4 regions of the Nonomuraea sp. NPDC052116 genome follow, and region 4 is predicted to be linked to each of the others. Evidence: riboswitches for the same ligand, from Rfam matches in the RefSeq annotation. Region 4 holds a riboswitch; each other region holds the start of a gene.
The links. A riboswitch is a leader RNA that binds a small molecule or an ion and turns the genes downstream of it on or off. The one in region 4 is predicted to bind cyclic di-AMP.

Region 1 (5,442 bases), on a different contig from region 4:
GGGCCTGTCCGGCGGGCGGCTGCACTGCTTCGACGTGAGCGACGAGTGGACCTCCGTCGCCCGCCGCTACTGGCGCGAGGCCGGGGTGGAGGACCGCGTGACGCTCACGCTCGGCCCCGCGCTGGAGACGCTCGCCGCCTTCGACCAGACCGTCGACCTGGCCTTCCTCGACGCCGACAAGGGCAACTACCCCGGCTACTACGAGCTGCTCATGGAGCGCCTGCGGCCCGGCGGCCTGATCGTGGCGGACAACACGCTGCGCCGGGGCCACGTGGCGGACCCGGCGCACGAGGAGCAGACCACCGTGGACATCCGGCAGTTCAACGACCTGGTGATGGAGGATCCGCGGGTGACGGTCCTCTTGCTGCCGGTCGCGGACGGGATGACCCTGATCAGGAAGAACTAGGCGCCGCGGCCGGGCCCTCGCGGACCCGGCCGTCCCCACTAGACGATCTTGTGGATCCAGTTGTGGGCGTCGGGGCGGGCGCCGTACTGGATGCCCACCAGCTCCTCACGCACCCGCATCGTCACGGGGCCGGGGTTGCCGTCGGCGACGCTCCAGGAGCGGTCGGCGCCCTTCACGGTGCCCACCGGCGTGACCACGGCCGCCGTGCCGCACGCGAACACCTCGGTGAGCTCCCCGGACTCGCATCCGGCCTGCCACTCGTCGATCGAGATGAGGCGCTCCTCGGTCTCCAGGCCCAGGTCGCCGGCCAGCTCCAGGATGGAGTCCCTGGTGATGCCGGGCAGCAGGGTGCCGGTCAACGCGGGGGTGACGAGCTTGCCGCCGAGGACGAAGAACAGGTTCATCCCGCCCATCTCCTCGACGTACTTGTGCTCGTGGGCGTCCAGCCACACCACCTGGTCGCAGCCGTTCTCCACGGCCTGCCGCTGCGCGACGAACGCGGCCGCGTAGTTGCCGCCGCACTTCGCGAAGCCCGTGCCGCCGGGGGCGGCCCGCGTGTACTCGGTGGACAGCCAGACGGAGACGGGCTTGAGCCCACCCGTGAAGTACGAGGCCGCCGGGGAGGCGATGACCATGTACTTGTACGACTTCGACGGGTAGTTGACGCCGAGCCCCGCCTGGGTGGCGATCATGAAGGGCCGCAGGTAGAGGCTGTGACCCTCGGTCGTGGGCACCCATTCCTTGTCGGTCTGGACGAGGAGTTCGAGCGACTCCACGAAAGCCTCCTCCGGCAGCTCCGGCATGGCCATCCGGAGCGCGGAGCGGTTGAAGCGGGCGGCGTTCGCGTACGGGCGGAACGCGACGATCGAGCCGTTGGCCTGGCGGTAGGCCTTGAGCCCCTCGAACAGCTCCTGCGCGTAGTGGAAGACCGAGGTCGCCGGGTCGAGCGAGAGCGGGCCGTAGGGAAGGAGCTTGGCGTCGTGCCAGCCCTGCCCCTCGGTGTAGTCGATCGAGACCATGTGATCCGTGAAGGTCTGCCCGAAGCCGGGGTTCGCCAGTACCTGCTCCCGCTCGGCCGCGGTGCGAGCGTGGTCGGATAGCTGCACGTCGAAGCTGAGCTTCTGAGCGATGGTCATGACGTCGGTCCTTCTCTCTGCGAATCTGCCCAAATCTACAGAAATCTGCGGATCGGTGCTGGTGAGCGGGCGCTGCCCGGAAGGCAGTCCCGGTACTTCCTATTGTCTCGCTATATGGGATGGCAAGCGGCCAATGCGGCGATCAGCCCTTTTGGACGCAAAAAAGCGCCTGGCGGCCCTCGTCGGACCACCAGGCGCGTTGGGGCTAGGCGGTCCTAGCCGGATACTCGCGCGGTGATGTCGTCACCGATCTCGTGGGTGGTGCGACCCGCCCAGCCGGCCAGCCGCTCGAGGATGTCATCGGCGACCGCCTGCTCGACCTTGGCCGCCTCGGCGTGCAGGCCGAGGTGGTCGAGGAGCATGGCGACGGACAGGATGGTCGCGGTGGGGTCGGCCTTGCCCTGGCCGGCGATGTCCGGGGCACTGCCGTGCACCGGCTCGAACATGCTCGGCGCGGACCGCTCGGGGTTGATGTTGCCGCTGGCGGCCAGGCCGATGCCGCCCGCGATGGCGGCACCCAGGTCGGTGATGATGTCGCCGAACAGGTTGTCGGTGACGACCACGTCGAACCGCTCCGGCTGGCTCACGAAGAACATCGAGGCCGCGTCGATGTGGCAGTAGTCGGTCGTGACGTCGGGGTATTCCGCCGCCAGGCGGTTGACCGTGCGCTGCCACAGGTCACCGGCGAAGGTGAGGACGTTGGTCTTGTGGACGAGCGTCAGCTTCTTGCGCGGCCGCGTGACGGCCTTCTCGAACGCGTAGCGCACCACGCGCTCGACACCGTAGGCGGTGTTGAGCGACTCCTGGGTGGCGATCTCGTGCGGGGTGCCGCGCCGCATGGCGCCACCGGTGCCCGCGTAGAGGCCCTCGGTGCCCTCGCGGACGACGATCATGTCGATGTTCTCCGGCGGCGTGTCGGCCAGCGGGGTCTCCACGCCGGGGAACAGCTTGACCGGGCGCAGGTTGACGTAGTGGTCGAACTCGAAGCGGAGCCGCAGCAGCAGATCGCGCTCAAGGATGCCCGGCGGCACGCTGGGGTCGCCCACGGCGCCGAGCAGGATCGCGTCGTAGCCGCGCAGCTCTTCGAGCACGGCGTCGGGCAGCGTCTCGCCGGTACGGTGATAGCGTGCGGCTCCCAGGTCGTAGTGAGTGGGCTCGATCTTCGTGCCCACTGCCTCCAGGACCTTGAGCCCTTCGGCCACGACCTCGGTGCCGATCCCATCGCCGGGGATGACGGCCAGACGGATGTTACGCGACTCCATGGGCGGTACCTTACCGCGTCGTCTCGGCTGACGAACACTTCATCTCATCTTTCGGACGCCCCCTTTGTCCGGTATTGCGGTTCTTTGACCGTTTCGTTAAAGTCACGGACCAGCCTAATCCGCGCGCCGTTGCGTGGAGTCGGGGACCCACATTCCCCCTGGGGCGAGTCGGCATCCCCATGCCGTAGGGCTACTTCCAGGCCCGAGCCCGTCAGCTAACCCGGCCGGCCGTATGGAAGGACAGACCCCTGTCTCGAATCGCCATCGTCCTGGCGGCGGGCGCCGCCGGGCTCATGCTGGCTCCCCCCGCCCATGCCTCGACCAAGATCGACGACCTCACCACCCTGACCGGCGGCCAGATCAAGGAAATCCAGGAGAAACAGGCTCCGAAGCCCGCCTGGAAGATCGCCATCAAGTTCGCCATGAGCAAGCGCGGCACCCCGTACGTGTGGGGCGGTGCCAGCCCGAGCGGCTACGACTGCTCCGGACTCATGCTCAGGGCGTACGAGCACGCCGGAATCGAACTCCCCCGCACCGCCGCCGAACAGTACGGCGCGTTCACCAAGAAGATCGCCTGGCAGGACCTCAAACCCGGCGATCTGGTCTTCTTCCACGGCCTCGGGCATGTCGGGATGATCTCCCGGCCCGGCTACATGGTCCACTCGCCGCACACGGGTGACGTGGTCAAGGAAGAGCGCCTGACCTCCTGGCGCAGAGACTCCTTCGTGGGTGGCGTCCGCCCCGACCGCAAGGGCGTACGGCTCTGGTCCGAGCTCCAGAAGCAGCGCGACGAAACGCCCACCACCCTCACGGCCACCCTGTAGGAGGCTGCGGCGTCCGCCTCCCCACGCGACGGTCAGGGGAGGCGGGCGTCGAAGATGAGGTCCCAGGCACGGGTCCTGGCGTGGGCCACCGCGCCCAGCAGGACGCCGCTGTCCCCCAGCGTGCTGGCCACCACCGACGGCCGCAGCGGGCCGAGCTCGGCGATGCGGGCCTCGATGGCCTCCCCCAGGAGGTCCAGGTTGCGGCCCACGCCGCCGCTGAGCACGATCACCTCCGGATCCAGCACGGCGGCCACCGCCACCAGCAGGCCGCCGATGCGGCGCCCCTCGGCCTCCACCACCGAGCGGGCCACGCCGTCGCCGGAGGCCGCCGCGGCGAAGACCTTCTTGGCCGTCTCCAGGCCCAGGCCGGCGGCGCGGGCCGCGCGGACCACTCCGGGCGCGGCGGCGACCGCCTCCGTGGCGCCGTGGGCCAGGGCGTCGCCCGCCGGCGGCGCCGGGTCCTCGGTCGCGGGCACGTACGAGACCTCCCCCGCCGCTCCCCGGGCGCCCACGTACAGCTCACCGTTGATCACGATGCCCATCCCGACGCCGGTGCCGACGGACACCAGCGCGAAGTTGGACTTGCCGCGCCCCGCCCCGTGCGTGTGCTCGCCGACGGCGGCCAGGTTGATGTCGTTCTCGATGACGAGGTCGACCTCCATCTCGGCGCGCAGGCGCTCGGCCAGGTCGGAGCCGGGCAGGTTGGGGGCGAACTCCAGGCGGCCCAGCTCCGGGTCGTACACGCCGGGCGTGCCGACGACGGCGCAGGCGATGTCGGGCCAGTCGACGACGGCCTCGCGGGCGGCGGCCCGGCACAGCTGTCCGACCAGGACGGCCAGTTCGGCGGAGGTGAGGGCGGTGTTGCGCCCGTCCCTCCGGCCGGCGAATTTCCCGCGCAGGTCGGCGACGGCGACCCTGATCCAGTCACGCCCGATGTCGACGCCGGCGACGTGGGTGGCGGCGGCGTTGACGTCGTACAGGGACGTGACCGGCCCCGGGCGGCCGGAGACCTCGCCGACGAGGTGAACGAGCCCGTCCACCTCCAGCCCGGCCAGGGCCGCGGACACCGTGGGCTTCGACAGGCCGGTGATCTTGGCGAGGTCGGTGCGCGAGGCGGGGCCGTGCTCCTGAAGATGGTCGAGCAGGCGGCGCTCGTTCAGCACTCGCAGCAGCCGCGGATTACCCAGGTCGCCCCGCATCTCACCCTCCCTTGAGGAAACAGAGCCTAGCCAACGTGCCTGATAGTAAATTACCTTTCTTACCAAGCACAGGGGCGGCACATCCGGAAGGACGAAGTGCGATGCACCGAGCATGGCGATCAATCCCTGTCGCGGCGGTCCTCCTGGCCGCCGCCTGTGGAAACACCGGCAACGGCACCGGCGCCACCACCACGACCACGCAGGGCCAGGGCAAGGGCGGCAAGACGATCGCGCTGTTCCTGCCCGAGTCCAAGACCACCCGGTACGAGGCGTTCGACCGCCCGCTGTTCGAGGCGAAGGTCAAGTCGCTCTGCCCCGACTGCAAGATCCTCTACAGCAACGCCGAGCAGGACGCCCCCAAGCAGCAGCAACAGGTGGAGGCCGCGCTCACCCAGCAGGCCGACGTGCTCGTGCTCGACGCCGTGGACGCCAACGCCGTGGCTCCCCTGGTGAACCAGGCCAAGCAGAAGAAGGTCCCGGTCATCGCCTACGACCGGCTGATCTCGGGCATCGACTACGCGTACTACGTCTCGTTCAACAACGTACGGGTGGGCGAGATGCAGGGCCAGGCCCTGCTCGACGCCATGACCGCCAGGGGCACGGCGGCGAAGGGCC
Region 2 (5,442 bases), on a different contig from region 4:
TCAGGCCTATGACCGCGCCGACCGCGCGCGGATCGCCCAGGCCTGTGACGCCGGTGCGGCGGCGTACCAGGCCGAACACCCAGGACAGCAGGATCGCGCCCAGCGCGGCGCCCAGGGCGCCGATGAACGTGCCGTAGAGCACGTCGTCGGTCTTGGCGTGGCCCAGCTCGTGCGCCACGACCAGCTCGACCTCGGCCTTCGGGGCCTTGAGCAGCGTGTCGTAGACGACGATGCGGCGCGTGGCGCCGAACCCGGACACATAGGCGTTCAGCGCCGTCGTCCTGCGGGAGGCGTCGGCGACCAGCACGTCCTCGACCGGCACGCCGTCCCGCTTGGCCATGTCCAGGAGCTCGGTGCGGAGCTGGCCCTGCTGCATGGTCGTGAAGTCGTTGAACAGCGGCTCGAACACCACCGGGTAGACGAACGACGCCAGCACCGTCAGCGCGAACGCGCCCACGGCGGCCGGGATCCACCACCGCCTGAACCTGCGGGCCAGCGCCACGAGCACCAGCAGCATCAGGCTGAGCATGAACGCGTCGACGCCTATGTTCTTGAGCCGGTCGCTTGCCCAGGACCCCCAGGTCTGGATGGACAGGCCGTAACCGCGCAGCAGCGTCTCGCCCCACATGGCGATCGGCAGCTTGATCAGCTGGGTGAAGAGGGTGATGACCACGACGCCCAGCACCACGCGGAGCCACCAGGGGCCTTTGAGCCACGCCACCAGCTTCACGCCGAACGGCGTGGCGACGAGCAGCCCGGCGATGATCAGCGTGAGGGCCAGCGAGAGGTAGGCGGGCAGGGTGCTGGCCGCGTCGAACGCCTCGGACCTGGCGATCTGCGCGGCGGTGAAGTCGCGGGCCGGGTCGGGCGGTCCGGAGGTCAGGAGGTGCCAGGGGGTGCTGAAGGCGGCCACGGCCGCGATCACCAGGCCGAGCAGCACGGCCGCCACCGCCGCCTGCCGCCTCAGCCGGCGCTCGCCGTCGGACTCCGGCGGCCCTCCCCCGTTCACGGACACACCCTCACTCTGCCCCCGTCTTCCGCCCCCGCTCTCCCCCTTCACGAACACCCCGCCACCGGCCACCGAGCCCGCGCTCTCCCCTTTCACGGACGCGCCACCCCCGGACGTCGGGCCGACGCCCTCCCCCTTCACGGACGGGCCACCTCCCGGCATCGGGCCGGCGCTCTCCCTCTTCATTGACGCGCTCTCACCGTGACCGCGCGCCTCGCCACTCAGAGCCGTGGCGCCTCCGGCCTCCTCACCCTCCTTCGACGCCTCTTGCGACGCGTCGTCCACGTTCCGCCGTTCGCTCATCTGCCTCCCCCTCACGCGAGCCGGTCTCGCACGTAGTCGCGCCACCGTGCCGTCAGCGTGGCCGCGGAGAGGCCGAGCGCGGCGAGTGCTCGGTCTACGCCGCCCGCGCGGGCGTCACGGTAGAGCCTCACCAGCGTCCCCTCACCGAACCGGTCAGCCAGGAAGCGACACGCCAGCCAAGCCTCCTGGTACGCCCGGGCGAGCCGGACGGGGTCCCGCCCGTCAGCCGCGAAAGCCGCAGGTCCGGGCAATTCCCTCGGCAGCCTCCCGGCCCGCACCTCGGCGGCGAGCTCGGCGGCCGCGGTCCTCACGGGGAGTCCGGAGTCGCGATAGCCGACGTAGTCGGCGAACCCCTCATAGAGCCATGGGGGCAGGCGGTCGGTGCCGGCGACGACGTGGGTGAGCTCGTGGGCGAGTACGACGTCCTTGCCGGTGGAGTTCAGCCTGGCGAAGAACTCGGGAACGATGATCACGCGCCCGCGATCGGCCACCGCCGCCAGCCCGTCGACCCGCCCCACCCCGGCCAGCCCGGCCGCCTCGGCGGCGGACGAGGGAACGACTACGAGCGGTCGTACTGACCTTCCGAGCACCGCCGACACCCGCTGCCCCGCCCGATCAGCCCTCCGCGCGATGTCGCCGAGCTCGGCGGGGGTGATGTGCCGGCCGACGACCACGGACCGCGCCCCACGGACCACGACCTCGCCGTCACCCCACAGGCCGCGGACTTCGGCGGGAAGGATGGGGGAATCGGGGGTGGGGGCGCTGGCGGGGGTGACGGCGAGAAGCAGGACGGAGACGATCGCGGCCCGCCGATTCACCTGCCCTGACACGATGCCCGATCGTAGCCGCCCGCCGGCCCTTGACCGGCCACTCCGCACCCCCTTGAGAACCGCGCGCCCTTGAGAACCGCCCACCCGCACCGCATGCGGTGGCTGCGCGCCAGAGGACCGCACACCGCGCGCCATCGAACGGGGAGCCTGGCCCGCGAGCCGAGGGTCATTGGACCGAGGGTCGTGGGGCCGTGAGCCGTGGCGCGGGAAGCCGTGAGGCGGGTGGGGTGGGTGGGTGGGGTGGGGTGGCTGTTTTGAGGGGGTGCCGTTGCGGTGGGTGCGTTGTGCGGGTCAGCGGGCGTCTCCCTGGAGGCCCTCAGCCAGGTGCGGCGGGTGGCGCCGCCCGTGCTCCGCCGTAAAAAATGAAAGCAACAATGGGAGAGCCCCGCCCGGAGGAGCCGGGCGGGGCTTCTTCACATGCCGGGACGGACAGCGCCGACGAACGACGCCCGCCGCCATCCACTCAGCTTGTCGATGCGTACCCGTTCGCCTGTCCGAGGCGAGTGGACCATCTTGCCCTTGCCGACGTACATGCCCACGTGGCCGAGCCCCCTGAAGAACATCAGGTCGCCGGGCCGGAGGTTCCGCCACGAGACCTTGTTCTTGCTGCGGGCGAACTGGCTGGCCGCCACGCGTGGGAGCTTCACCCCGGCCTTCTTCCAGGCGTACTGGACGAGGCCGGAGCAGTCGAACGAACCGGGGCCTGTGCCTCCGTACCGGTACGGGTCACCGACCTGGTTCTTGGCCACGGAGACCGCCTTGCGGGCCTTCGCCTTCTGACGGGCGACCTTGGCCGCCCTCAGCGCCGCGGCCGAGGTCGTCTTCGAGGTTCCGGCGGTTGCGGCCGCCTTGGTCGTCGAAGCCGAATCGGTCGTGGCAGCCTGAGCCGTTGGGGCATGGAGGATCGCACCTCCGGCCGTCACGGTCATCGTGAGCGCTACGCCACTCAGGGCAATGCGGGACAGACGGGGGTTATGCAGGGAGGTAGACAGGATTTCTCCTTGACTCTTCCACGAATGCCTACCGGGTTAGCTGACGGATTCGGGCCTGGAAGTCGCCCTACGGCGCGATGTGCGCGCCGATTCACCCCCTGATCCCTGGGGAACTGGGATCGCTGGGTCCCCGGCTCCGTGCCTCCTGGCTGCACGGATTCGGCAGGCCAACCGTCCCGACCAACGTGTTGATATGGGGACATTTGGGCGGTTGACCAGCGGATCTTTATCTGTCTCACACCGGGAGAGACCGGTGCGGGTTCGCGGGGGACATGGCTTGTTCACCGCGACGTCGCCAGAAGCTACGCCGAAGGGTCAAGGATCGGCAAAGCGGGACACCGCCTGTAAAGATCAGATAGTGGAGTCAGTAAGGAGGGAAATCCCTGCTGGAACACCAGGTTCCGTTATCGAAATGTGACGCTGCTCACATTTGATTTCGCGCCCGTTTGTCAGGCCCCAAATGTCGTGTTTGTCACACTTGTTGTGGCTCGTCAGGCGTGCTGGATCGTTCCCATCACTCATCAACCGAACCTCGTTCGGTTGATGCGATCAACGATTCGGCGTCGTAGCTACGGGCGGATGGCGCCCACGAGGCGGCCGCCGTACGACGAGAGTTTGACGACCTTGACCACGTCGCCCGTCTGCGGCGCGTGAACGATTTTCCCGTCGCCGGCGTAGATACTGACGTGACCCAGGCTCGAGCTGAAGATGAGGTCCCCCGGCTGGAGGGCGCTCAGTGAGACCTTGCGGCTCGCGCCCCAGGCCCACTGCTGCCAGGTCGTGCGCGGCAGCGACACGCCCGCGGCGCGCCACGACGCCTGGGTCAGGCCGGAGCAGTCCCAGCCGCCCGGGCCCGTCCCGCCGAACACGTACGGCTTGCCCACCTGGGCGAAGGCGAAGCGCAGGACGGCGGCGGCGTTGCCCGAGGCCGGGCCCGTGTACTGGATGCCGACGCTGTTCGGGTTGCCGGGGTTGTAGGCGCCCAGCTTCTTCAGGAGCTTCTTCTGCTCGGAGATCAGCTTCATGATCTCCGAACGCTCCTTCTCGACCCCGTCCCGTTCCCGGTCGGCCGCCTCCAAAGCCTCCTCCGCCTTGTCGCGTTCGACCTTCAGCCCGCGGTTCTCCCGGTCGAACGCGGCCAGCTTCTCCGCCCGCTCCCGCGAGAGCTGCCCGGCCAGCGCCAGGCTCATCAGGAAGTCGTCGGGGCGGTCCGCACTCACCAGGCCGGGCAGGGAGGTCACGTCGGTGCCGAGCTTGTAGCTGTCGACGGCCATGCCGATCACCTGGGCGCGCAGGTCCGCGACCGTCGCCAGCTTGGTCTTGTAGCGGTCGTTCAGCTTGGTGTAGGCGCCCTTGGCGGCCTTGTACCGCTCGGTGGCCGTGTTGAAGCGGTCGACGACCTTGTCGGCCTTGTCGTTGAGCTTGTCGAGCTTGGCCTTGGCCTGTCCGAGGGTCGGCCGGGGATCGGCGACGGCGGCTCCCATGGGGGACAGGACCAGCCCGAACGCGAGACCCGCGGCCACCGGCACCCTGCCAAACCTCACTGTGTCGCCTCCCAGGGATGATATCTGGGGCGAATAGTACAGAAGTGGCGGGTGAGGTCACACGCTATCCACCCAATTCGTAATATCCCTGGCACAGCGCGGCAAATCCGCCCGTAAGGGGTGCAGGTAATCTAGGCCCGGCCCAGCCTGCGCAGCAGCAAGCCAGACGGAACGGGTCTGGCTCCCATCCGCCTGACGGACTCGGCCACCTCGCGGTCCGACGACACCACGGCCATGGCCCGGCCGGGCGGCTCGGCGCGTACGAGCTGGCGGATCAGATCGTCGGCGATCTCCCCCGGCTGGCTGAACAGCACCCGCACCCCGCGCGGCGCCACGACCTGCACCGGGGAGTTCAGCTCGGCCCCGTCGAACACGACGGTGACCTCGACCCTGGTCTGCGCCACCAGCCCGCCGAGCCCGGTCATGAGCCGGGTGCGCTGGTCGGCGAGGGTGAGCGTGCCGTAGCCGGTCTTGGTCACGTTGTAGCCGTCGATGATCAGGTGGACCTGCGGCAGGGCCAGGAGCTGGTCGAGGAGCTGCGGATCGTCGTCGGCCAGCGCCCGCGCGGGCACCCCCCGGACGCCGGGCCGCTCGCCGGTGACCGCGGCGACCGAGTCGGCGGGCCGACTGATCATCGTGGGCAGGGCGAGCTCCCTGCGCAGCCCGGCCGAGGCGTCCTGCAGCGCGTCGAGCAGCACCCGGATGCGGGCGTCCTCGATGCTCCTGCCCTCGCGGGCGGCCCGGCGCGAGGCCTCCAGCTGCTT
Region 3 (5,442 bases), on a different contig from region 4:
TCCAGGTCGAGGTGATCGAGACCTCTTCCCTGGGGGACCGCAGCTATCTCGCCCATGACGGGCAGGTCGCGGTGGTGGTCGATCCGCAGCGCGACATCGACCGCGTCCTCTCGCTGGCCGGCCGCCTGGGGGTGCGGATCACCCACGTGGTGGAGACCCATCTGCACAACGACTACGTCTCCGGCGGCCTGGCGCTGGCCCGGGTGAGCGGGGCGGCGTACCTGGTGGGCGGGGCCGAGGAGGTCGGCTTCGACCGTGTGCCGGTGCATGACGGAGATCGGGTCGCCGTCTCCGAGCGGATGTGGCTGGACGTGGTGGGCACGCCGGGGCACACCTTCCACCACCTGTCCTACGTGGTGGCCGGGCCGGGCGGGCCGGAGGGGGTGTTCACCGGAGGGTCGCTGTTGTTCGGCGGCACCGGGCGTACCGACCTGCTGGGCGCCGAGCACGCCCGCACCCTGGCCCGCCACCAGCACGCCTCCGCGCGGCGGCTGTCCGGCCTGCTGCCCGACGGGGCGCGGCTCTGGCCGACGCACGGGTTCGGCAGCTTCTGCGCGGTCACGCAGTCCGGCGCGTCCGCCTCGACCATCGGCCGGGAGAAGGACGTCAACCCGGTGCTGCGGATGGAGGCCGACGACTTCGTCACCCACATCCTGGAAGGCCTGGACGCCTACCCCGCCTATTACGCCCATATGGGCGCGCGCAACGCCGCCGGAGCGGAGCCGATCGACCTGACCCCGGCGCGGCGGGCCGACAGCGCGGAGCTGCTGGCTCGCCTGCGGGCGGGCGAATGGGTGGTGGACCTGCGCTCACGCAAGGCGTTCGCGGACCGGCATCTGGCCGGCACACTCAGCTTCGGCCTGGACGGGCCGATGGCGACCTGGCTGGGCTGGCTGGCCCCGTGGGGCGCACCCCTCACGCTGCTCGGCGAGTCGGCCGAACAGGTCGCCGCCGCCCAGCGCGAGCTGGCCCGCATCGGCATAGACCGCCCGGCCGCCGCCTCGACCGGCTCCGTCGAACAGTGGGCCGGACACGACCCGGGCCTGATCGCCGAGCTGGCCACCGCGACCTTCGCCGACCTGGCCGCCGCTCGCGCGGGGGAACCGGTCGGCGGCCTGACCGTCCTGGATGTGCGCATGGGCAACGAATGGCGGGCCGGCCACGTGGCCGGCGCCGTGCACATCCCGCTGCCCGAGCTGCCGGAGCGCCTGGCCGAGGTGCCGGAGGGAACGGTGTGGGTGCACTGCGGCACCGGCTACCGGGCCGCGGCGGCCGCGAGCCTGCTGGCCCGCAGCGGCCGCCAGGTGGTCCACATCGACGACGCCTACCCCCGGGCCGCCGACGCCGGCCTGCCCATCACCACCCCCGATGAGGAGCCCGCTTGACCACCCTCGGCACCGGCGACGCCGGGACACCTGCCGGGATCCGGTGACCCGCCGGGGCCGATCGACGTGCGGACCCCCGGAGAGTTGGAGTCCGCCCGGCTCCCGCGTGCCCGACGGCGCCGCGGACGTCAAAGGACGGGGCTGGAGTCACGATTACCGGTAGAACGGTGTTTTGTCACAATGGCAACGCATGAATGGCCTGCCCCACCTGTGCCGAGATCATAAAGGCCCGGAAGCGACGCCCCCGATTTTTTGCCAAGTGCCAGAATCCCTACAGGCACGGCATTTCAGCGCCGCCCAGTCGCCCACACCCGCGAATCCGATTTGCGCTACTTGCGCCATCTATGGGTATATGTCTATCTTTTGCCTAGTTGCGGCACACATGTGGAGCCCTTTCGCCACATCGTTGCCGCTTCGTTGACCGGACCGCGCGCTGCCCGAAGAAGCCCTTCGGGGACAGCGTCCGGCCGCCGAATCCGCGCCTCGCGGAACCGGGGACCCACGTTCTTGGGGTGAATCAGACGCCAGCCCAGGCTGCGCCATGTAGGGCACTTCCAGGCCCGAACCCGTCAGCTAACCCGGTAGGCGGTATGGAAGCAAGGAGTCAATGCCTCATGTCCAAGCCCCGGCTTGCCACAATCGCCTACATCCTCAAGAATCACCGCGATCTCCTCACCAAGTACCTCAGCTTCACCGTCGCCGTCGCGATCCTCGCCGGAACCGCCGCCATCGCCACCTTCGCCTTCGCATCGCCCACCGCGCAGAACCCGGTGCCGGCGACTCGTCAGGCAGCCGGACCCCTCATCTACGGCCTGGACATCTCCAATTACGAGCCCCTGTACGACTGGAATGCCAGCCCGGCCAAGTTCGGCATCATCAAAGCCACGGAAGGCACGTCCTTCCGCGACGCCTCATTCGCCAGGCACTGGCGCGAGCTGGGCAAGAAGGGCATCGTGCGCGGGGCGTACCACTATGGCCATCCCCGCAACAATCCCATCGCGGAGGCCGAGCACTTCCTGTCCGTGGTGAACTCGCAGCCCGCCAAGGCCGGCGACCTGCTGGTCCTTGACCTGGAGACCGCGAACGGCAGATCCGTCGCCGAAGTCAACGCCTGGGCCAAGACGTGGCTGTCGTACGTGAAGGACAAGACGGGGATCACCCCAATGTTCTACAGCGGCTGGAACTTCGCCAACAAGTACGGCAAGGGCCTGTCCGAGTACCCGCTGTGGGTCGCCCACTACAGCAAGGCCAAGGGGGCCATCTCCCCGCCCGCCGACTGGAAGTCCTGGGCCATCCACCAGTACTCCGAGTCCCCTGTCGACCAGAACGTCTCCGCGCTGACCGCCGACCAGTTGCGCGGCCTGGGCCGCCCCACGGCCTGAGCCCACACGGCGGGTCCGCACCGCGATCGGGTGGACGCCGCCCCGCGTGCTCCTCTCGGCCCGGAGGAGCACGCGGTGGACGCCGTCCACGGATGGCACCGGTGAAGGCCGCCTCGGGCAACGGCTCAGCGGACCCCGGCAGTCTTGCGCAATGCAAATCTTGCACAATGCCATGAACACTCCCGCACCCTCCCGCGTATCCCTCAGTGACCGGCGCCACTCACGAAGGCCGCGTCCAAGGGACCGGAAGGGGATGACGGCGTATGCGACTCCTCGACAGCCGTCGCGCTCTCATCAGTTGCGGCATTGCCGCCCTCTGCACTCTGACCGCCTGCGCCGGCTACACGCCGACGCCCGTCTCTGACACCGCCGGCCTCAGCACCGAGCCGACCGCCGGCCTCGGCACCGAGCCGACCGACATCGAGACCGGACCGACCGACGCACCCACCGTCCAACCGGTGGAGGACGAGCCGGAGACCCGCACCCGGCAGACCAAGTGGGGACCGCTGTCGGAGGCCGACCAGGAGCTCATCAAGAAGGTCCGGCTCGCCAGCCTGTGGGAGATGCCCATGGCCCAGGACGCGATACAGCGCGCCAACAGCGCCCGCGTCCGCCAGGTCAGCAAGGAGATCGCGGCTCAGCACGACATGCTCGACGGGCAGGTGCGCGATGTGGCCGCCAAGCTGAAGGTCAAACTGCCGGTGAAGCCCACGCCTCAGCAGCAGGACTGGATGACAGATATTTCCGGCAGGTCCGGATCCGCCTATGACAAGACGTACGTCAAATGGCTGCGCCTGGCGCACGGACAGATCTTCAGCCTGATCGGCACGGTACGCGGCACCACGCAGAACACCCTGGTCCGGCGCTTCTCCGAACAGGCCAACGCCGCGGTGCTCAACCACCAGCGCCTCCTGGAGAGCACCGGCCTGACGACACCCGAGAGCTTCCCCACCCCGTCCATCTGACGGCCGAGGAGGGAGCCCGCACGGCTTCCGGCCGCCGCGTAAGCGATTCAGACGGCGGACCAGCCCAGCGGGTTCGGCACGTCCAGGGGTGGCTCGCCGCCCGCCTCGTTGAAGGCGTTCATCGCCGAGATGAGCGCCCGGCGCTGCCTGGCCGACATCCGCGCCACGATCGCGCCGATCTCCTCCCTGCGGCGCGCGGTCACCTCGTCCACGATGCGGCGTCCCTCGTCCGTCAGCCGCATCAGGCTCTCGCGCCGGTTGTGCGGATTGACCTCCCGTACGATCAACCCGGCGGCCACCAGCCGATCGGCCATCCGCATCGCCGTGGAGGAGTTGACGCCCAGCAGCTCCGCCATCGTGACCAGCTTGGTCTCACCATGGCCGGCCAGCACCACCAGCATCCTGAACTGCGGCAACGTGACCCTGTCCCCGACCGCTCCCAATGACCTCACCGCGACCGCCACCAACAGCCGCGACCCGGTCAGCACCGCCGTGACGACAGCCGAAAGATCCTCTCCCCGCGCCTGGAGGTCATCGTCATCCTTCATAGGCACTGTTGTACATGCGCGGGGCGGATCACGGGCACGAGATCCCGCCACCTCCGCAACGCCCCGCCGCCGGGCGCGGACGGCGCGTCTGGCCGGACCGGCACCTGGCCCCGCGTGGAGCATCGCCAAGTGGCGACACCCGGCCGCGTGGCGGAGTCGCGTCTATGGTGCGGCGGCCGGCCGGCCGAGCGGTTGCAGCAGCAGGTTGACGGCTGCGCGCCCGGCTTCGAGCGCGGCTTTGAGGGGCTTGCCGTCGCGGGTGAGGCGGCCGATGCGCGGGGAGTCAGGCGCGGGGCGCACGGACAGCACCGCCGGATCGGGCGCGGCCTGGCCGTCGGCGGGTGGAGGGGTCGTCCGGGGCTCGGGCCGGTCGTACCGGGCGAGCAGCGTGTCGTCGTGCAGCAAGCGGTGGTCGCGCGCGTAGAAACTCCGGTGCAGTGCCTCGGGGTAGCTCCGCAGGACGGTCGCGGCGATCAGGCGCGATCCGTAGGACGGTCGCGCGGCCGGTGCTCCGGCCGCGGCCGAAGGCGCGGGACGGGACCGCAGCACGAGGACGTGGCTGGCGCCCTGCGCCAGGGCGGTGCGGTACGGGATGGACTCGGCGAGTCCCGCGTCGTAGAAGAGCCGCCCGGCCAGCTCGACCGGCGGACCGGCGAGGAACGGCAGCGCCGCACTGGCCCGCAGGGCCAGCCGCAGCTCGACGGGACCGGTCAGATGGGGGCGCAGATCGGTGGATTGCCCGGTCTGTACGTCGGTGGCCAGCGGGTGGTACTCGATCGGGTTGGTCAGGACCGCGTCGAAGTCCATCCGGGTCACTTCGCAGTACAGGTACTCGACCAGGTTCCGCACGTCGACCATCGGACGGCCGCGCAGGAGGTTGAACGGGCGGATCATCGCTCGCGCGTAGACGGGCTCGGCCCAGCCGGTCAGGTTCTCGGGGGTTCCGCTCAGCAGCCAGGCCCCGGTGATGGCCCCGGCCGATGCCCCATAGACCGCGTCGAAGGCGTGCGCCGCGCCGGCCTCGTGCAGGGCCAGGGCCATGCCGGCGGAGACCGTGCCGCGCATGCCGCCGCCCTCGATGGCCAGGGCCACCCGGTGGCCGTCCTGGCGGGCGCCGGGACGGCTGCCGCTACGGACCCGGTCGGCTATGACGCGCAGCACT
Region 4 (5,442 bases):
GAGGTACGCGCGTCCGGCACCGTCATCACCATGGACCTCCTTTCGGAGATGCCCGACTTATTGGGAATGGCCCGCGCTTTCCTGCCGCACGTGGACTACGTGCTGCCGAACGAGTCGCAGGCCCTCCTCATGACCGGCGCCTCCGACGTCGGCGAGGCCGCCCGGGCCCTGCTGGCCGACGGGCCGCGCGGCGTGCTCGTCACGCTGGGGGCGGCGGGCAGCCTGGTGGTCACTGCGGAGGGCGCCGAGACGGTGCCCGCACTCAAGGTGGACGTCTCGGACACGACCGGCTGCGGGGACGCGTACTGCGCGGGGTTCCTGACGGGCCTCCTGCACGGGCAGGACGTGCTGACCGCGGCCCGCTGGGGCACGGCCGCCGCCGCCCGCGTCGCCACCGGGCTCGGCTCGGACGCCGGCCTCATCGATCTCGACTCGACTCTAAGGACTCTCGGATGACCGACGCAGAACTCCGTCAGCGCGCACTGAAGGTCGTCCCCGGCGGCATGTACGGCCACCTCAACGCCGCCCTCTTCGCCCCCGGCTTCCCGCAGTTCTTCGAACGCGGCGAGGGCTGCCGCCAGTGGGACGTGGACGGTCGCGAGTACATCGACTTCATGTGCAGCTGGGGCCCGGTCGTGCTCGGCCACCGCCACCCACGTGTGGAGGAGGCCGCCGCCCGGCAGGCCGCGCTCGGCGACTGCCTCAACGGCCCCGGCCCGATCATGGTGGAGCTGGCCGAGCTGCTGGTGGACACCGTGCCCAGCGCCGACTGGGCGATGTTCTCCAAGAACGGCACCGACGCCACCACGCAGGCGCTCATGGTCGCCCGCGCCGCCACCGGCCGGACCAAGGTGCTGATGGCGCACGGCGCCTACCACGGGGCGGACCCCTGGTGCACGCCCTCCCTGGCGGGCACGACGCCCAACGAGCGGGCCGACCTGGTGGAGTTCACGTACAACTCACTCGAGTCCTTGGAGACCGCGGCGGCGACCGTGGAGGGCGACGTGGCGGCGATCATCGTGACGCCGTTCAAGCACGACTCCTTCGAGGACCAGGAGCTGGTGGAGCCCGCCTTCGCGCGGGGCGCCCGCGCCCTGGCCGACCGGCTCGGGGCCGCGCTGGTGATCGACGACGTGCGGGCCGGGTTCCGGGTCGACCTGCGGGGGTCCTGGGAGCCGTACGGGGTGCGGCCCGACCTGACCGCCTGGTCGAAGGCCATGGCGAACGGCTACCCGATCGCCGCCGTCACCGGCACGGACGCGCTGCGCGGACCGGCGCAGACGCTGTACTCGACGGGGTCGTTCTGGTTCTCGGCGGTCGCCATGGCGGCGGCCAAGGCGACCATCGAGACGCTGCGCGACACGGACGGCATCGGCGCCATGGAACGCGCGGGCACGCAGCTCCGCGAGGGGCTTTACGCGCAGGCCAAGTCCCACGGGTTCGTGGTGAACCAGACGGGGCCCGTCACGATCCCGTGGCTCAGCTTCGACGGGGACGCCGACCTCTCCGTCGCGATGTGGTGGAGCGACGCCTGCCTGCGGCACGGGGTCTACCTGCACCCGTGGCACAACTGGTTCATGTCGGCCGCGCACACGGAGGCCGACGTGGCCAGGGCGCTGGAGGGCACGGACCAGGCGTTCGCGGAGACCCGTGCCCACTTCGGCTAGTCGGCGGTGAGCTTGCTGATCTCGGCCACGACGGACGGCCAGAGCGGGCGCGGCAGGTCGTGGCCCATGCCCGGGTAGGTCACCAGCCGGGCGCCGGGGACGGCCGCGGCCGTGGCCTGGCCGCCCGCGACCGGAACGAGCTGGTCCGCCTCCCCGTGCAGCACCAGCGTGGGCACCCGCACCCCGGCGAGCCCCGCCGTGCGGTCGCCCGAGGCCATGATGGCGGCGAGCTGCCGGGCCGTCCCGCCGGGGTCGAAACAGCGGTCGAACGCGAGTCCGGCCAGCAGGGTGATCCGCTCGCGGTCCAGCTCGTATCCGGGCGAGCCGATGACCGACCAGGTCCGCACCGCCTGGGCCTGGACCGCATCGCGGTCGGCGGGGGGCGCGGCCATGAGGGTGGCGAGCGCGGCCTCGGTGGGCGGGGCCGCCGAGGGGCCGGGAGTGGACATGATCGAGGTCAGGGTCAGCACCCGGTCCGGGTGGCGGATGGCCAGCGCCTGGGCGATCATGCCGCCCATCGACGCCCCGACCACGTGGGCGGCCGGCCAGCCCAGCGCGTCCATGAGTCCCGCCGAGTCGTCGGCCAGGTCGTCCAGCAGATACGGCGAAGGCGCCCCCATCGCGGGAACGCCCTGGTCGTAGAAGTGTGTGGAGAGACCGGCGTCGCGGTTGTCGAACCGTACGACGTGGTGTCCCTGGTCCGCCAGCAGCGCGCAGAGCCCTTCATCCCAGTGGATGAGCTGCGCGCCGAGCCCCATGATGAGGAGCAGGGGGCGCCCCTCGTGCGAGCCGAAGCTCTCGTAGGCGATTTCGATGCCGTTCGCGGCTACGCGGGTGGTCACGAGGACCAGAATGACATTCTGGTCCAGGTCCGTAAAGTTCAGCCCTTGAGAAGATTGCGGACGCGGTCGCTGGCGAGCACCACGCTGCCGCCCACCGCGGCCACGGCGCTGGCCACGACGGCGCCCGTGCTGGCGCTCCACTCTCCGGCCTCGCGCGCAGGCGGCGGCACGGCCGCACCGGCCGCCGGGGGCTCGGCCGGGTTGTTGTCACGCTCGGACCAGGCGCCGGTCGAGAACGGGACCGGGTAGTTCTTCTTGCCGGGACCGTTGCCCCACTTGGTGATGACGTAGTCGACCTTGATGTGCCCCTGGCCGCCGACGCCGTCGACGCCGAGCGTCTCCATGTTGAACGAGCCGCCGGTCAGCTCCGCGAACGTCTTGCCGTCCAGGTCGAGCATGACGCCGTTGTTGGAGGGCACGCCCGGGCCGCGGTCGCCGACGAAGAAGGGCAGCTTCTTGCCGTCGTGAATCACGTATCCCTCGGTCATGAGCGGCCAGCTCGGGCTGGCGGCCAGACCTTTCTGCATGGGCTTGCCGCTGGCGGGCAGACCGGTGTCCCCGGCGCGGCCGGAGGAGTCGTCCCAGAAGTACGAAGCGGTGGTCGAGCCCTTGAGCAGGACCTTCTCGTCCGTGTTGGAGTCGGCGTGGGCCGCGGTGCCGGCGATGGTGAGCGCGCCGACGGTGGAGGCGGTGAGCAGAGCGAGGGTACGCAAACCAGAACGTGCAGACATGAAAAGTACAGTCCTTCGCGAGGGGGCAGGGAGATTGCGCTCGCTTGAAAAAGGGCGTAGCAGGGGAAAGCACCTGACGGGGGAAAGCTACGCGGAGCGCGAAACGAGCCTGGAGAAGGGACCGCTCAGAGGGCGGCCGTCATCACGCTGTATGGGTGTTCTACGTGATCATTCAAGTTCTGCATATGTCCTCTCCATCTCGCCTACCGGGTTAGCTGACGGGTTCGGGCGGTGGAGTTGCCCTACCGACACAAGGTCGGATTCACCCCAGGGAGGTGGGTCCCCGGCTCCCGAGTGATCGGGATTAGGCGCCAGTCGGCTGGTTCCCTTGTGTGGTCCACGCCACCGGCTGGTAAGTGGGCATCACTCTAACCACGTATTCCGGACAAACACAAACAGTTCGTCATGAATCGGTGTAAAGATCTACCTGCCTCCGGCATAGAGAAAGGGGGCACGGCATTGCCGTACCCCCTTGAAATTCCCGGCCTCAGCCGCCGCTCTTGCGCCTGAACGATCTTTTACTCGCAGCCGGACCGTGCGCCCCGTGGATCTTCGATGGGTCGCCGCCCTTGCCACCCGCGCCCGAGTCCGCGTGCTGGTTACGCTTGCGCTCCAGCGCCTCGCGGAACTTGCGCTTCATCTCGTCCTCGGGAGTCTCGCTGACTTCCGGCTCCGGTGTTTCCGCCATGAGGACCTCCATGGTGTTGGGGACTATCACAGCTTCGCATGGCCCCGCTTATGACGCGAAACTGGCCTCAACCCTGCTCTGCGGCGTGGCGGGCACCTCCAGCCGCCTGGCCGGCATCGCCACCAGCGCCACCAGGGCGAGCAGCGCCCCCGCCACTCCCAGCGACGGGATGACCGCCGCCGCGGCGGAGGCGTGCGCGGCGGCCAGTCCGTGCACGGGCGCGTCCGCCGTGACCGTCGAGGTGTAGAGGGTGCCGCCGACGGCCAGCGCCACGGAGCCGCCGATCTGGCGGAAGAAGGTCAGGTTCGCGGAGGCGACGCCGATGTACTGCGGCTCGACGGACTGCTGGGAGGCCACGGTCAGGCCGGACAGCATCGGGCCCATGCCCAGCCCGATCAGCAGCATCCAGCCGGCCAGCAGCAGCCCGTCGGTGTGCGCGGTCAGGTTCAGGCAGAGCAGGGTGCCCGCGACGAGCAGGAACGGGGAGGCGACCAGCCACGGCTTGTAGACCCTGGTCCTGGACATGAGCGCGCCCATGACGACGCTGCCCAGGACCATGGCCAGCGTCATCGGGTAGATCCTCAGCCCGGACTCGGTGGCGCTGACGCCGAGGGACTGCTGAAAGTAACGCGGCAGGAACACCACGCCGGCGTACATGCAGAAGGCCGTGAAGAAAGACGTGACGTTCACGAGCGTGTAGGTGCGGTTGCCGAACAGGTGCATGGGCATGATCGGGCTGGCCGCCCGCCTCTCGACCAGCACGAACACCGCCAGCAACGCGGCCGCGAGCACGATCGGCCCGGCCACGGCGGCGTCGGTCCAGGTGTTGCCGTCCAGGCCCTTCTCCGTCAGGCCCAGCAGCAGCGCGCTGATGGCCACGGTGGAGACCGCGATGCCCGCGTAGTCGGGGCGCCCGCCGCCGCCCACGCCCGGCCGGTTCGGCAGGCGGCGCGCGACGATCGCGATCAGCACGAGGCCGATCGGCACGTTCACGTAGAAGGCCCACCGCCAGGTCGCGTGGTCGGTGAACAACCCGCCCAGGAACGGCCCGGCCAGGTACGTCAGGCCCATCACGCCGCCGAGCGCACCCTGCACGCGGGCGCCGTTCGTACCCGGAGGGAACATCTCCATCACCAACGCCATCGACAGCGGCAGCAGCGCGCCCGCGCCGAGCCCCTGCAGCGCGCGGAACGCGATGAGCTGCGGCATGTCCTGCGCCGCCCCGCACAGAGCGGACCCGGCCACGAACACCACCATCCCGATCAGCAGCAGCGCCTTCCTGCCGTGCTGGTCGGAGAGCCGGCCGTAGAGCGGCACGGTCACCGTCGAGGTGAGCAGGTACGCCGTCACCACCCAGACGTAGAGCGTCGTGCCGCCCAACTCGGCCGTGATCCGCGGTAACGCGGTGCCGACGATCGTCTGGTCGAGCATCGCCAGGAACATCCCGCCGAGCACCGCGAGCAAGAGGAGCCCTTGAGGCTTCATGCCATCATTCACATGTGAAGACTGATATG

Region 1: it holds a riboswitch for cyclic di-AMP, as region 4 does, so the genes downstream of both, AB0L65_RS51250 (C40 family peptidase) here and AB0L65_RS21760 (hypothetical protein) in region 4, are expected to answer to the same signal.
Region 2: it holds a riboswitch for cyclic di-AMP, as region 4 does, so the genes downstream of both, AB0L65_RS28875 (C40 family peptidase) here and AB0L65_RS21760 (hypothetical protein) in region 4, are expected to answer to the same signal.
Region 3: it holds a riboswitch for cyclic di-AMP, as region 4 does, so the genes downstream of both, AB0L65_RS42090 (GH25 family lysozyme) here and AB0L65_RS21760 (hypothetical protein) in region 4, are expected to answer to the same signal.

What each region holds. Positions count from the first base shown of each region.
Region 1 is NZ_JBFAWA010000041.1:31,742-37,183, reverse strand. It holds gene AB0L65_RS51265 (O-methyltransferase) at 1-406, shown strand, start outside; gene AB0L65_RS51260 (branched-chain amino acid aminotransferase) at 445-1,542, opposite strand; gene AB0L65_RS51255 (3-isopropylmalate dehydrogenase) at 1,758-2,804, opposite strand; cyclic di-AMP (ydaO/yuaA leader) riboswitch at 2,906-3,049, shown strand; gene AB0L65_RS51250 (C40 family peptidase) at 3,098-3,628, shown strand; gene AB0L65_RS51245 (ROK family transcriptional regulator) at 3,661-4,827, opposite strand; gene AB0L65_RS51240 (sugar ABC transporter substrate-binding protein) at 4,929-5,442, shown strand, end outside.
Region 2 is NZ_JBFAWA010000016.1:65,837-71,278, reverse strand. It holds gene AB0L65_RS28885 (M48 family metallopeptidase) at 1-1,009, opposite strand, end outside; gene AB0L65_RS28880 (hypothetical protein) at 1,324-2,142, opposite strand; gene AB0L65_RS28875 (C40 family peptidase) at 2,556-3,071, opposite strand; cyclic di-AMP (ydaO/yuaA leader) riboswitch at 3,145-3,309, opposite strand; gene AB0L65_RS28870 (NlpC/P60 family protein) at 3,704-4,678, opposite strand; gene AB0L65_RS28865 (NYN domain-containing protein) at 4,810-5,442, opposite strand, start outside.
Region 3 is NZ_JBFAWA010000028.1:99,624-105,065, reverse strand. It holds gene AB0L65_RS42095 (MBL fold metallo-hydrolase) at 1-1,385, shown strand, start outside; cyclic di-AMP (ydaO/yuaA leader) riboswitch at 1,844-1,988, shown strand; gene AB0L65_RS42090 (GH25 family lysozyme) at 2,000-2,767, shown strand; gene AB0L65_RS42085 (DUF4142 domain-containing protein) at 3,031-3,732, shown strand; gene AB0L65_RS42080 (MarR family transcriptional regulator) at 3,780-4,280, opposite strand; gene AB0L65_RS42075 (patatin-like phospholipase family protein) at 4,443-5,442, opposite strand, start outside.
Region 4 is NZ_JBFAWA010000010.1:237,463-242,904, forward strand. It holds gene AB0L65_RS21745 (carbohydrate kinase family protein) at 1-456, shown strand, start outside; gene AB0L65_RS21750 (aminotransferase class III-fold pyridoxal phosphate-dependent enzyme) at 453-1,667, shown strand; gene AB0L65_RS21755 (alpha/beta fold hydrolase) at 1,664-2,509, opposite strand; partial or broken gene AB0L65_RS21760 (hypothetical protein) at 2,761-3,126, opposite strand; cyclic di-AMP (ydaO/yuaA leader) riboswitch at 3,426-3,561, opposite strand; gene AB0L65_RS21765 (DUF5302 domain-containing protein) at 3,728-3,928, opposite strand; gene AB0L65_RS21770 (MDR family MFS transporter) at 3,977-5,413, opposite strand.